Regions from separate parts of the Arthrobacter sp. MDT1-48-3 genome, predicted to be linked through region 3. Evidence: riboswitches for the same ligand, from Rfam matches in the RefSeq annotation. Region 3 holds a riboswitch; each other region holds the start of a gene.

Region 1 (4,613 bases), on a different contig from region 3:
GTGGACCTCGCTGCGGTCGTCTCGGTCCCCGCGCTGCCGGTGGACATCCGGCACAATGCGAAGATCGACCGCGCACGGGTCGCGGCCTGGAGCGGACGGTTCCTCGCCGGCGGGCGGGCCGGCTCCCTGTGACCGTCCTCGTGACGGGCGCCAGCGGGATGCTCGGCCGCGCGGTCGCCGGACAGCTCCTCGCCGACGGCCACGACGTTCGGTGCTTCCAGCGCCGCCCGTCGGGTGTCGTCGGTGCCGCCGACGTCCTGGGCTCCATCGAGGACGACGCGGCGGTGACCGCCGCGGTCCGGGGGTGCGACGCCGTGATCCACCTCGCGGCGAAGGTCTCCTTCACCGGCCGCGCCGCCGACTTCGACAGGACCAACGTGGACGGGACCCGGCGCCTGCTCGATGCCGCCCGGCGCGCCGGCATCCCCGACGTCGTCCACGTCTCCTCGCCCTCCGTGGCGCACGACGGCACGTCCCTGGTCGGCGCGTCCGCCGGTCCCGCGGACCCGGGGACCGCACGAGGCGACTACGCCCGGACCAAGGCCGCGGCGGAGGTGCTGGCGCTGCGACGCTCCACGGCGTCGTTCCGCGTCGCCGCGGTGCGCCCGCACATCGTCTGGGGACCCGGTGACACGCAGCTCGTCGAGCGCGTCGTCGACCGGGCCCGGCGGGGACGGCTGCCGCTGCTCGACGGTGGCACCGCACTGATCGACACCACCTACGTGGACAACGCGGCGTCGGCGATCGTCGCCTGCCTCGCCCGTATCGGCGAGGCGCAGGGCCAGGCCTTCGTCGTGACCAACGGTGAGCCGCGGCCCATCGCGGAGCTGCTCGCAGGGATCTGCCGCGCCGCCGGCGTCCGCCCACCGGCATGGTCGGTGCCCGGATCGGTAGCACGGGCGGCGGGGACGGTCATCGAACGCGCCTGGCTGGCGCTCGGCCGCGCCGAGGAGCCGCCCATGACCCGCTTCCTGGCCGAACAGCTGTCCACCGCACACTGGTTCGACCAGCGGCGGACCCGGGCCGTGCTCGACTGGACGCCGGGGGTCAGCATCGACCAAGGGTTCCAGCGCCTCGCGGCGCACTACGGCGGCTGAGGACGCGGGCCGGGCGGGAACGCGCCGCCACGGCCTCTCGCCGGGTACGCGGAAGGGCGGGATGCCCCGCATCCCGCCCTTCTGCGTACCTGTACCTGGGACGACCGGCTGACGCCGGTCGCGATTCCTAGCGGGTGTAGTACCCGTCCACCGACATGGCGTTGACCGAGTGCACCAGCGTGCCCTGCGAGGGGTTCAGGGCGCTGACCATCTGGCCGTTGCCGAGGTAGATACCGACGTGGCTTCCACCGTTCTGGCTCACCAGGTCGCCCGGCTGCGGGTTGCTGGTGGGGGTGAGAGCAGCGAACTGCGACCAGGTGGTGCGCGGCAGGCTGATGCCGTTCTGCGCGTAGACCCACTGCACGAAGCCGGAGCAGTCCCAGCCGCCGAACGAGGTTCCGCCGTACACGTAGCCCGAGCCGATGCCCTGCATGGCCGTGCCGACGATGCCTCCGCCGGCGGGGCTGATCGAGGCGGACTGCGTGCTGAGTCCGGTGGTGTTCCCCGAGAAGACCGCGGGTGCTGCCACGGGTGCGGGTGCCGCCACGGGTGCCGGTGCCGCGATAGCTGCGGGGGCAGCGACGATCGTTGCGGACTGGGCGGAGTACTGCTGGGGAGCGGCAGTGCCGGTGAGCGCGAGGGCCTGACCCGGGTAGATGACCGAGCTGTAGCCGAGTCCGTTGGCCGTGAACAGCGTGTCGAGGCTGACGCCGTGCGAGGCAGCGATGCTGCCCAGCGTGTCGCCGGCCTGGACGGTGTAGGTGCCCGCCGCGACGGTGGACGCCGCGACCTGCTCGGGTGCGGCCTGCAGGGTGATCTCGCCTGCGGCACTCGCGGGGAGCGCTGCGCCGAACATGATCCCGGATGCTGCGACGACGACGGCGGCGGGCTTGCCGGCCACCGAGGCACTCGCGGAGATCGCGCGGGAGGCGGTGAGAAGGGGGTTGGTGCGCGTGGGGACGGCCCGGTGGCGCGCTGAAGTGCTCTTGGACATGATCATGCCTTTCCCAATGCCTGCGAAGTTAGCTGTCGGGTTCGGATGGGACATCCGGACGTGCTGTTCTCGTTCCAGCGAACATGCGCTGGTCGACGCGCGTCTTTACCCCTAGGACTCAGGACTGAGTCCGCTATCGGTTCCCCCGCCCCTGTCGAATGTGTAGTGCGAACGGTCCGTCCTCATCGACAGGGTTAGGCAGAGTGAGGAGGGGCGCCCCTCCGTTGTGGAGCGGGCGCGGGGTCAACGGTACCCGTTGAGCTTCCGGTTGTCACGTTTGGGTTACGGCGCCGACGGTGCCATAATCCCCCCGCGCCGACTAGGCCCGAGCGTTCCGCGGCCTCGGCTGGCAGTACGGGCAGAGGGACGATGACCTGTTCATGAAGGCTTCGCGCCGGATGAGGGTCGAGCGCCCTTCGGCTGCGCAGCGACGGCACGGTTGCCCGGCACGGCCGTAGGCTTCGAGGTCGCGGGCGAAGTAGCCCGACGCGCCGTTGACGTTGACGTACAGCGCGTCGAAACTCGTGCCACCGGCGTCCATGGCCCGGGTCATGACCGTGGTGACCGCCTCGACGATACGGAGGGTGTCGGGACGGCGCAGAGTGTCCGTGGGGCGCGCGTAGTGGAGTCTCGCCGCCCACAGCGCCTCGTCCGCGTAGATGTTGCCGATCCCCGAGATGAGGCCCTGGTCGAGGAGGGCACGCTTGAGGCCCGTCCTCCGCTCGCGGAGACGCCGGTGGAAGGATTCGACGGAGAACGCGGGATCGAGCGGGTCACGCGCGATGTGCGCGGCCTGGTGCGGGATGAGAGGCAGATCCGTGTCTCCGCGACCACCCGGCGCGCCGTCGGCGGTGGGCTCGAGATCGGCGACGAACATGCCCCCGAAGATCCTCTGGTCGACGAACCGGAGGTCGGCGGGGAGCGGGGCACCCTCGTCGTCGACGGCGGTGGAGAGCCGAAGGCGTACCTTCAGGTGTTTCTCGAGGGGGGCCTCCGGCTCCTCGATGAGCAGCTGACCGCTCATGCCGAGGTGCGCCATCAGTGCGACGTGCGGGACGTCACGGGGGGCGTCCGGGTCCTGGAGGGTCATCCAGAGGAACTTCCCGCGCCGCACCACGTCCGTGACGCGTGCTCCGGTGACGTTGCCGCGGAAGTCCTCGACGCCTGCGACGTGGCGTCGCAGCGACCGCGGGTCCACCACCTCGACGGCCTCGACGGTGCGGCCCGTGACCCAGCGCGCCAGCCCACGCCGTACCACCTCGACCTCGGGCAGTTCAGGCACTCAGGGTCCGGGGGGCGCTGCGGGCGCGTCGTGCGGTTCGCCGTCGGGCGTCGTCCCGGCCCCGGGTGCGAGCAGCTTCCAGGAGGCGGCAGCAGCCTCCTGCTCCGCCTCCTTCTTCGAGTGGCCGCACCCGGAGCCGTACTCGACGCCGCCGATCACGAGGCGCGCGGTGAACGTACGGGCGTGGTCGGGACCGGCGCCCACCACCTGGTAGTCGATCAGGCCGAGCCGGCGGGCGGCCGCGGTCTCCTGGATGCGGGTCTTCCAGTCCGTGCCTTCGCCGAGGACAGCGGAGTCGCGCAGGAGCGGCCCGATGAGCCTCATGACCATGGCCCTCGCGATCTCGATCCCGTGGCTCAGGTAGGCGGCACCGATGACGGCCTCCATGGTGTCCGCGAGGATGGATGCCTTGTCCCGGCCGTTGGTGAGCTTCTCGCCCTGTCCGAGCAGCACGTGGCTGCCGAGGTCGAGCGTGCGGGCCACTCCGGCGAGCGCCCTGGTGCTGACGACGGCTGACCGCCGCTTGGCGAGCTCACCCTCGGAGAGGTCGGGGTTGTCCCGGTACAGGGCGTCGGTCACCGAGAGGCCGAGCACCGAGTCGCCCAGGAATTCGAGCCGCTCGTTGGTGGGGATCCCGCCCTTCTCATAGGCGTAGGACCGGTGCGTCAGGGCAAGACGAAGCGTCTCGGTGTCGATATCGACACCGAGACGCCTCGTAAGTTCTTCTGTATTTTTCACAACCGCATCAGCTGATCCAGCATCGAACGGGTGCCCACTGCAGCACCGGGCATGCAGCGGGCCGCACCCCGTTGTCAGACGTCGGCTACCTTGCGGCCCTTGTACTCGAGGAACAGCGGGGTACCGGCTGAATCGGTGACAACCTTGGCCTGGTGGGCGAGGCTGTAGGTGACGCGACCGTTCTCGAGGGTCTTGACCAGCTTGGGGGCGGTTGCCTTCCACTGGGACCGGCGTGCACGGGTATTCGCGCGGGACATCTTCCGCTTCGGGACAGCCACGGCTAACTCTCTTCTCTCTCGTCTGACTCTGACTTGGTTGCCGCGTCGTTACCGGCGGCGGTGCCCGTCAGCCCTGCAAGGGCTGACCAGCGAGGGTCCAAAACTTCATGGTGGTGGTCCGGATCGTCATTGAGCTGCGCTCCGCATTCGGAGCACAGACCCTTGCAATCCTCCCGGCACACCGGCTGGAATGGCAGCGACGTAACCACTGCATCCCTCAGCAC
Region 2 (4,613 bases), on a different contig from region 3:
GGGGCGAAGTAGTAGACATCGGCCTCGGAGACGTCCACGTCGAGGCCGCCGGCCGCGGAGGTCGCGTCCACGAGGACCAGGGCGCCGTCGTCCGCGCCCTCGACCCGTCGAACGGGAGCCGCGACACCCGTCGACGTCTCGTTCTGCGGCCAGGCGTAGGTGTCCACGCCGGCTGCGGCCGCCGGATCGGGGCGCGTACCCGGCGGGGCCGTGATGATGTCCGATGCCTCGAGGAACGGCGCCCTGGTGGTGGCGGAGGCGAACTTGGAGCCGAACTCGCCGAAGGAGAGGTGCTGCGCCCTGTGCTCCACGAGCCCGAAGGTGGCGACATCCCAGAAGGCCGTCGAGCCGCCTACCCCGAGGACCACCTCGTATCCCTCGGGTGCGCCGAAGAAGGTGCTCAGACCGTCCCGCACGCGCCCGACGAGATCGCGCACGGGAGCCTGGCGGTGCGACGTGCCCAGCAGGACCCGTCCCGCGGACACGAGGGCGTCGATCTGTCCGCTCCGGACCTTGGACGGACCGGCGCCGAACCGGCCGTCCGACGGCAGGAGGTGCTCGGGGATGCGGGGCAGTTCGGTCATGGGTGCTCCAGCTGTTTCGGCGGCGGGTATCGCCCTCATTCTGCCCGAGGAGCCGGTGGCGCTCCATTTGTTAACGCCGCACGCGGAGGATGCGGCGGGGACGCCGTCGCCGTCCCCGTCGATTGCCGGGGGAATCGCACCATGGGTTAACCTTGGGAGGCGTGGGGCGGAACAGGTCGTGGCGGCCGTGGACCCCCACCGGCGTGAGGCATCCCAGCCGCGCACCCGCACCGCACCAAGGAGCTGACCCGCATGACGGACCTCATCGACACCACCGAGATGTACCTGCGGACCATCCTTGAACTCGAGGAAGAGAACATCGTCGCCCTGCGGGCGCGCATCGCCGAACGGCTGCGCCACTCGGGACCCACGGTCTCCCAGACCATCGGCCGCATGGAGCGTGACGGACTGGTGGTCGTCTCGGGTGACCGGCACCTCGAGCTCACCGAGCTGGGACGGCACCGGGCCACCGGGGTCATGAGGAAGCACCGCCTCGCGGAACGCCTCCTGAGCGACGTCATCGGGCTCGACTGGGCCTACGTGCACGACGAGGCCTGCCGCTGGGAGCACGTGATGAGCGAACGCGTCGAGCGCAGGCTCTACGAACTCCTGGGCAAGCCCTCCGAGTCGCCCTACGGGAATCCCATCCCCGGCCTCGAGGCCATCGGCGGCGTCCAGTCCGAACTCTTCACCGACGGCGTGGTCACCCTGCTCTCCGCCATGGGCACCTACTCGCCCGAGAAGCCGGTCACGCTGGTGCGCCTGGCCGAGCCGATCCAGGTCGACCCGGAACTCCTGACCCAGCTCGACGAGGGCGGCCTGCGGCCGGGTGCACGCCTCAGCCTGGAGTCGGTGGGCGGGTACGTCTCCGTCCGCGTCCCCGGGGTGGAAGGTGCGCTCGAGCTGCCTCCGGAGGTCGCCTCGCACGTGTTCGTCTCCGTCGCATCCTGAGTCCGGCACGGCTCCGTCATCAATAACACACCATTCCGTGACCGTAACGTGACATACCGCGATATCTGAGGTAGCCTCCATCTTGTGCCAAATTCGCTCTAGATCCGGCACCCTCCTGCAAATCGCCTAGCTCTGCCATTGCCGGAGGTCCGTCCGCACCATCGCATGGCAGAGGCGGGGGAACCAATTTTCGGGTTTCTGTTCCAGAAATCCTTGGGGTTAAGTCGCTGTTTCCGCAGCGGCCGGGTGACTCCCATCCGAATCCGACAGCTCACCTCGCAGGCGTTGGGAGAGGCAATCCAACGTGTCCAAAAGCTCTTCGCCGGGCCGCCACCGCGCGCCCCGGGACGTCAGTCCGCTGACGGCCCTGTCCACAGCAGCAGCATCCAGTGCCGGATCGGTCGGCCGCCAGGCAGCCGTCATCGTCGCGGCGTCGGGCCTGGTCCTGACCGCGGGACTGCCCGCCCAGGGTGCAACCGCCCCCGAGCGTGAAGTCCAGTCCTCCGCAGCGTTGACCGTGAGCCGCGTCGTGTCGGCCGAGGTCACCGTGCCGGCCACCGCGACGGTCTCCTTCGACCGCGTGGCCGTCGATGTCACTCCTGCTCCCGAGGTCGTCGAGCCGCCGGCTCCCGTCGTCGAGGCCGAGCCCGCCGTCGTCGTCGAGGCTCCCGCCGCGGTCGTGGCGCCCGCTGCTCCCGTCGAGGTCGCTGCTGTCGAGGCCGCTCCCGCCGCGGCCGCTCCTGTCGAGGCCGCTCCCGTCGCACCCGCCGCCGTGGCGCCCGCACCGGTCGCCGTCGCCGAGCCCGTCGTCGCACCGGCACCCGCGCCTGTCCAGTCCTCCGGTGTCGCTGCCGGACTGGTCGCCTCTGCCTACGGCCAGATCGGCGTCGCCCAGGACTGCACCGCGATGGTCGAGACCGCCCTGCGCTCCGTCGGCAAGTCCGTCGGCGATCTCGCACCCGGCCAGTTCTTCCAGTTCGGCGACGTCGTCGGCTCCCCCGCTGCGGGTGACCTGGTCATCACGGCGGGCCACGTCGCGATCTACGTCGGTAACGGCCAGGTCATCAGCGGTGGCCTCAACGGCATGAACACCGGCCTCCACAACCTCTCAGACCTTCCCGGCGCCGGCTTCGTCCGCGTCCGCTAGAACCCCTTCGGAGAAACCACCATGTCTTCACGCGCCATCATCGCCCGCCACCGCAGCGAAACCCAGGACACCGCCGGCCTCTCGGCCCTCGCCAAGGCCGTCACCACCGGCGGCATGGGCCGCCAGGCCGCCGTCATCGCCGCGGCCTCCGGCCTCGTCCTGACGAGCGGGGTCGCAGCCAACGCCGCGGACCTGCAGCCGCAGCGTGACGCCGCAGCGTCCAGCGTCACGGTCACCTCGGCCCGCGCGGCCGTCGTCGCCTCGTCCGAGACCGCCGTCGCCTTCAACATGACCCCGGTCAAGGTCACCGCCAAGCCGGTCGTCGTCGAGGCGCCCGTCGCCGAGCCCGCCCCGGTCGTCGAGGCACCCGTCGCCGAGGCTCCGGCACCCGTCGTCGTCGAGGCACCCGTCGCCGAGGCTCCGGCACCCGTCGTCGTCGAGGCGCCGGTCGCACCGGCTCCCGTCGCCGCGGCCGTCGCGGCCCCCGTCGCACAGGCCGCCCCGGTCGCCCCGGCTCCTGCTCCCGCCCCGGCTCCTGCTCCCGCCCCGGCCGCCTCCTCCGGAGTCGCGGCGACCATCGCCGCCGCGGCCCAGGGCCAGCTCGGCGTCATGCAGGACTGCACGCGCCTGGTCAGCAACTCGCTCGCCGCCGCGGGCATCAACTTCCACGGCTGGCCGGCAGGCTACCTCTCCCTCGGCCGCACGGTGGGCGCAGGCGAGGCCATCCCGGGTGACCTCATCTACTACGCCGACGGCGGCATGGGCATGGCCCACATCGCTGTCTACATCGGTGGCGGCCAGGCCGTCCACGGTGGCTTCAACGGCAACACCACGGTGATCGCACCGGCAGAGCTCGGCTCGGGCGGCGTCTACATCCGCGTCGGCGGCTGATCACCCCAGCGACTCACGATCGAGGAACCGGCACGGACGTGCCGGTTCCTCTGTCGTTGGGCGGCGGTAGCCCGACGCCGTGCGGCGCGTCAACCCGTCCCCGCGCCGGTTCGCCGCACGCCGGTCTCCGGCTTACCCTTGCAGTGTCAATCCGAAGCTCTTCTCCCGTACCCCGGGATGGCAACCGGTTGCGGGGAACAGGTCAGCAATGAGGCCACCGTATGCGCACTCTTGTTCTGAATGCAGGGTATGAACCACTGGCGGTCGTCACGTTCCGCCGGGCACTCGTGCTTGTCCTCACCGGCAAGGCCAGCGTCATCGCGGAGGACGACGAGCCGGTCGTCGGACCCACCGAGATCCTCGGCCGGCCGTCCGTGATCCTGCTCAACAGATACGTCAGGGTCCCCTACCGGCACGACGTCACGGCCACGAGACGCGGGGTCCTGCGGCGGGACAACCACCTGTGCGCCTACTGCGGCAAGACGGCCTCGACCATCGACCACGTCCTGCCGAGATCGAGGGGTGGGGGCGACACGTGGGAGAACCTCGTGGCCTGCTGCCTGAAGTGCAACAACGCCAAGGGGGACAAGACGCTCGCCAGCCTCGGCTGGAAGCTGCGCGTCGTCCCGCTGCCCCCGCGGGGGCCCCAGTGGCAGATCCGCGAGCTCGAGAAGCCTGCCCCCCAGTGGAGCGAGTTCCTCACGGAGACCGCCGCGTGATCCCCGACACCCCCCGATTCGATGCGATCGTCCTGGCGGGCGGCCGCTCCACGAGGCTCGGCGGTGTGCCGAAGGCGGGACTCGTCCTCGACGGAGCGACGCTGCTGCAGCGCACGTGCGCCGCCCTCGCCGATGCGGAGCGGCTGACGATCGTGGGACCGGAACCGGACGGCGGCGCCCGGCCCTCCGGGGAGGGGCCGCCGTCGTTCGTGCGGGAACACCCGCCCTTCGCCGGACCGGCCGCCGCCGTCGTCGCCGGATTCCGGGCCGGGACCGGTGGGAGGGCGCCGTGGTGCGCCGTGGTGGCCTGCGACATGCCGC
Region 3 (4,613 bases):
AGGCGACCCCGCAGGAGGACGGGACGCTCAGCGTCCCCGTTCTCGAGTGGTTCTCCGGTGGCACGCTCAACGTCGCCGCCAACTGCGTCGACCGCCATGTGCGGGCCGGTCGGGGTGACCGCGCTGCCCTGCACTTCGAGGGCGAACCGGGTGACCGCCGCACCGTCACCTACGCGCAGTTGCAGGACGAGGTCTCACGGGCCGCGAACGCACTGCTGGCCCTCGGGATCGGCAAGGGCGACCGCGTGGTGATCTATCTCCCGGTCCTCGTCGAGACGGTCGTGGTCACCCTCGCGTGCGCCCGGATCGGCGCCGTGCACTCCCTCGTGTTCGGCGGGTTCTCGGCGGAGGCACTGCGCTTCCGCGTCGAGGACACGGGCGCGAAGCTGCTCGTCACCACCGACGGGCAGTTCCGCCGTGGTGCCGCCGTCGGCGTGAAGGACAATGCGGACGCCGCGGTGTCCGGTCGGAACAGCATCGAGCACGTCCTCGTGGTCCGCCGGACCGGGTCGGAGGTCGAGTGGACCGACGGGCGGGACGTCTGGTGGCACGACGTCGTGGACACGGCCTCGCCCCACCACGAACCGGAGGCCTTCGACGCGGAGACGCCCCTGTTCATCATGTACACCTCGGGGACCACCGGGAAGCCGAAGGGCCTCGTGCATACGTCCGGCGGCTACCTCACGCAGGCGTCGTGGAGCTTCGAGCACCTCTTCAGCAATCCCGATCCCTCGGCACGGGACCGTGACGTCCACTGGTGCACCGCTGACCTGGCCTGGGTCACCGCGCACACCTACGAGCTGTACGGGCCGCTCTCCAACGGGGCCACGCAGGTCCTCTTCGAAGGCACACCGAACACGCCGCACCCGGGCCGCCACTTCGAGATCATCGAACGCTACGGCGTCACGAGCTACTACACGGCGCCGACGCTGGTCCGGTCACTGATGGGCTGGTTCCCCGACGGCGTCCCGGCCGGCTACGACCTCTCGAGCATCCGCGTGCTGGGCACCGTCGGCGAGGCGGTCAATCCCGAGGCGTGGCGCTGGTTCCGGAGGAACCTCGGCCGCGACGAGGTTCCCGTCGTCGACACCTGGTGGCAGTCCGAGACCGGAGCCACCGTCCTCTCCCCCAGCCCCGGGGACACCGACTTCAAGCCCGGATGCGCCGCTCGCGCCCTTCCCGGGGTCAGCACGCGCATCGTCGACGACGAGGGCCGACCGGTGCCTCCCGGCGTGCAGGGCCTGATCGTGGTGGATCGCCACGGCCCGGCCATGGCACGCACCGTCTGGGGAGATCCCCAGCGCTACCTCGATTCCTACTGGCGGAAGTTCGCCGCGCAGGGCTGGTTCCTGGCGGGCGACGGCGCGCGGTACGACGACGACGGCGACACCTGGATCCTCGGGCGCGTGGACGACGTCATCAACGTGTCGGGCCACCGGCTGTCCACCATCGAGATCGAGTCGGCGCTGGTGGCCCACCCCCTGGTGACGGAGGCCGGCGTCTGCCCCGTGACGGATCCGCTGACGGGCCACGCGATCGCCGCGTTCGTGGTGCTCTCGGCAGGGGCGGACGCATCCGGCGACGTCACCGCGGCCCTGCGCTCGCACGTGGCGGGCGCCATCGGACCCATCGCCCGTCCCTCGTCCGTCGTCGTCGTCCCCGACGTGCCCAAGACACGCTCCGGGAAGATCATGCGGCGCCTGCTCACCCAGCTCCATGAAGGCACGGCCCTCGGGGATACGACGTCCCTGCAGAACGAGGGCTGCATCCCCGGCATCCAGGCCGCCCTGGCGGCGCGGGGCTGAGTCCCCACGCCGGTCGGCGCCTCTGTCGGGCGTTAAAGAAAGGAAGCGGCAGGGCCCCGTCCAAGCACCTGCCGCTTCCCGCGTGTGGTCCGTCGGGTTGCTAGCCGGCAACCCGGACGAAGGATGCTCCCGGCAGGTCCGAGAGGGGGTGCTGCATGGTGAGGTTCGACCCGTTCATGCCGCTGCTGATGACCTGGCCGCCGCCGACATAGATGGCCACGTGGCCCGCCGTGATGACGATGTCGCCGGCAGCAGGGGTGGCCACCGTGGAACCGAACTGGAAGAACTGCGAGGGACCGAGGTCTCCCACGGAGATACCCGCTGCCCGCAGGGCGTTCTCGACCAGTACGGTGCAGTCCTGGATCGCGCCGGCCTGCAGCTGCGCCTGGGCGGACGCCACAAGGGTGCCGGCGACGCCGCTGGATGCCACCGGCGTGATGTCTGCCGAGGCGAGGTACATGCCCGAGCCGGGGGCGGTCGACACAGCCGGCGCCGGGGCGACGACGGCTGCCGGCTGGACCTCCGCCGCGGGAGCGACGACGGCTGCCTGCTGGACCTCGGCGGCGGGAGCGACGGCCACGGGGACCGACACGGCCTGGGCCGGAGCCTGCGCCGCACCGCTCGCGGGGATCACCACGGTGTCGCCGGGGAAGATGATCGAGGCGAGGGAGAGCCCGTTGGCGGCGAGGACGGCAGTCAGGTCGGCGCCGTAGGTCGCTGCGATGCCACCGAGGGTGTCACCGGCGACGACGGTGTGGGTCGCATCGGCTGCGGGAGCGACCGCTGCGGGAGCGACTGCTGCGGCGGGCGCCGCTGCGGGTGCTGCGACGGCTGCGGGGGCGGTCGAACCCTGCTCGGTGTAGGAGCCGGCGTGCGCGGTGCCGACAGCGCTGAGCGCGAGGCCCGAGGTGATGGCGACGACGGCGACGGGGCGGCCGACGGTGGTGGCGTGCGCCTTGGCTGCCTGCGACAGTCCCTGCATCGCGAGGTTGCCGTCGACTGCGGCACGGTGGCGCGCAGGGGAAATCTTTCGGAACATGGATGAATACCTCTCCCATGCCTGCGGGGTGAGCTGTCGGGTTCGGATGGGAGTCACCCGGCCGCGGCCAGCGCCGTATTCGGCGATGTTCAGCGACTTAACCCCGAGGACGCCGGCAGGAGGGCCGCACGCCCGGTGGAACTGTGGTTCCCCCGTCCCCGCCTCGGTGTTTGCGAACGAATCCCGATCGGCGGCAGGGCTCGGCAATCCGTCCGGGAGCGCCTCACTCCGGCGGAGGCACCCGATGACGATACCCAGTGCTCCTCCGGTTTGTCACATTTCCGTAACGGCGCGTACCCTACGCGCCGTTACGGAACGACCACCAGCGACGCACGGCGGCGAGCGTGCCACCCGCGCTGAACGCGAGCAGGACGATCTGCTGCAGGTAGAACCAGCGGCTCTCGACCGCACCTGTGCCGCCCGCGCCCAGCGCGATGCTGGTGGCTAGGGTGACGGTCAGCACGAGACCCACCCAGGAGAGCGTGCTCCAGAGCATCCGTTCCCGCAGGCGGCCCGCAGATTTCCAGCTGTCCATCCCCTCAGCGTAGGCGTCCGGAGAGCATGCGCGGCCCACGGACCGCGCACGCTCTCCGGTCCGCTACGGCCGTACGCGCGCGCTGGCGTTCGCGATCAGGTCCAGCGCCTGCTCGGGGAACCAGGCACCGGCCGCAGGATCCACGCGGCCCCACTCCGGGTCCACGCCCCCGTTGTCCGTCAGGCCGCGGCTGCACTCCCCGTCGGACTCTCCCGGGACCTTGATCCAGAGGAAGGCGTCGGCGAGTTCGTTGCCCGTGTCGGAGGTCGGGAGGTAGCCGAGTCCGCGGCCCGGAGGATTGCACCAGACCTGGGGATCCGGGTAGGCGCCCGACGGGACCCAGGGGCCCCGTCCGTTGCGGCTCGTGTCGATCACGAAGTGTGCGAGCTCGTCCGACGACGGTGCGTTCGGAGCACCGGCGACATGCTGCGCGTACCACGCGTCCGTCAGCCCCCAGGTGGAGAAATCGGCCGGCGAGGCCGGGTAGTACTGGCTGGCGCAGGATCCGTAGGCCCCGGGGTCGATCTCGGTGGCGTAGTGGATGCACTGCGACACCCAGCTGCCGAACTTCAGCTGCCGCTCGGTGAGCTCGTAGTTGGAGACGTTGAGGAAGAAGCCGTCGGCCTTCTGTACGCCGGCCTTCACGAGCCGGCTCGAGATCTCGCCCGTACCGAGCCAGGCGCTGTGGGTGCCGTCGAGGTAGACCTTGGTGTCGGGCAGTGCCTTGAGGCGGTCCACCGCGTAGTTGAGCATCTCGAAGCGTTCCGCTGCAGCGCTCGCGGCGTCCGCCTCTGCCGGCTGGCACCACTCGAGGGCGCCGTCGAGCCCGCGGTACCAGGGGATGATGCCGAGGCCGTCCGGTTCGAGGATCACCATCGCCGCCCTGTCCTGGATCCCGGCGGCGAGCGCGTCGATCCAGGCCTTGTAGCCGGCGACGTCGGTCGCGCCACCGGCGGAGTACTGCGAGCAGTCGCGGAACGGCAGGTTGTAGGCCGCCAGCACGGGGACCTGCCCCTTGCCCGCGGCGCGGTGCGTCGTGTTGCGCACCTGCTGGGTGACGGCCTTCGGATCGCTCCCGGTGACCCAGACGGCCTGCGGCGTCGAGACCATGGCACCAAGGCGGTCGGCGGTGGCACGATCACCCGAGGCTCGCAGGTCGGCGATCTGCCGGTGGGCCTCGTGGTAGTGGCTCTTCTCCGGGATGTAGAACCCGGTGGCCGTCGTTCCGTCCGGA

The links. A riboswitch is a leader RNA that binds a small molecule or an ion and turns the genes downstream of it on or off. The one in region 3 is predicted to bind cyclic di-AMP.
Region 1: another riboswitch for cyclic di-AMP. It lies ahead of ACX80L_RS12830 (C40 family peptidase); the one in region 3 lies ahead of ACX80L_RS09130 (LysM peptidoglycan-binding domain-containing protein).
Region 2: another riboswitch for cyclic di-AMP. It lies ahead of ACX80L_RS16805 (NlpC/P60 family protein); the one in region 3 lies ahead of ACX80L_RS09130 (LysM peptidoglycan-binding domain-containing protein).

Annotation. Positions count from the first base shown of each region.
Region 1 is NZ_JBTNDL010000005.1:172,141-176,753, forward strand. It holds gene ACX80L_RS12820 (alpha/beta fold hydrolase) at 1-132, shown strand, start outside; gene ACX80L_RS12825 (NAD-dependent epimerase/dehydratase family protein) at 129-1,097, shown strand; gene ACX80L_RS12830 (C40 family peptidase) at 1,225-2,091, opposite strand; cyclic di-AMP (ydaO/yuaA leader) riboswitch at 2,094-2,278, opposite strand; gene mutM (bifunctional DNA-formamidopyrimidine glycosylase/DNA-(apurinic or apyrimidinic site) lyase) at 2,411-3,373, opposite strand; gene rnc (ribonuclease III) at 3,374-4,111, opposite strand; gene rpmF (50S ribosomal protein L32) at 4,186-4,389, opposite strand; gene ACX80L_RS12850 (YceD family protein) at 4,392-4,613, opposite strand, start outside.
Region 2 is NZ_JBTNDL010000012.1:21,018-25,630, reverse strand. It holds gene serC (phosphoserine transaminase) at 1-584, opposite strand, end outside; gene ACX80L_RS16810 (metal-dependent transcriptional regulator) at 837-1,535, shown strand; cyclic di-AMP (ydaO/yuaA leader) riboswitch at 1,665-1,834, shown strand; gene ACX80L_RS16805 (NlpC/P60 family protein) at 1,840-2,682, shown strand; gene ACX80L_RS16800 (NlpC/P60 family protein) at 2,704-3,573, shown strand; gene ACX80L_RS16795 (HNH endonuclease) at 3,795-4,292, shown strand; gene mobA (molybdenum cofactor guanylyltransferase) at 4,289-4,613, shown strand, end outside.
Region 3 is NZ_JBTNDL010000003.1:301,303-305,915, reverse strand. It holds gene acs (acetate--CoA ligase) at 1-1,805, shown strand, start outside; gene ACX80L_RS09130 (LysM peptidoglycan-binding domain-containing protein) at 1,906-2,844, opposite strand; cyclic di-AMP (ydaO/yuaA leader) riboswitch at 2,848-3,029, opposite strand; gene ACX80L_RS09125 (hypothetical protein) at 3,143-3,379, opposite strand; gene ACX80L_RS09120 (glycoside hydrolase family 6 protein) at 3,443-4,613, opposite strand, start outside.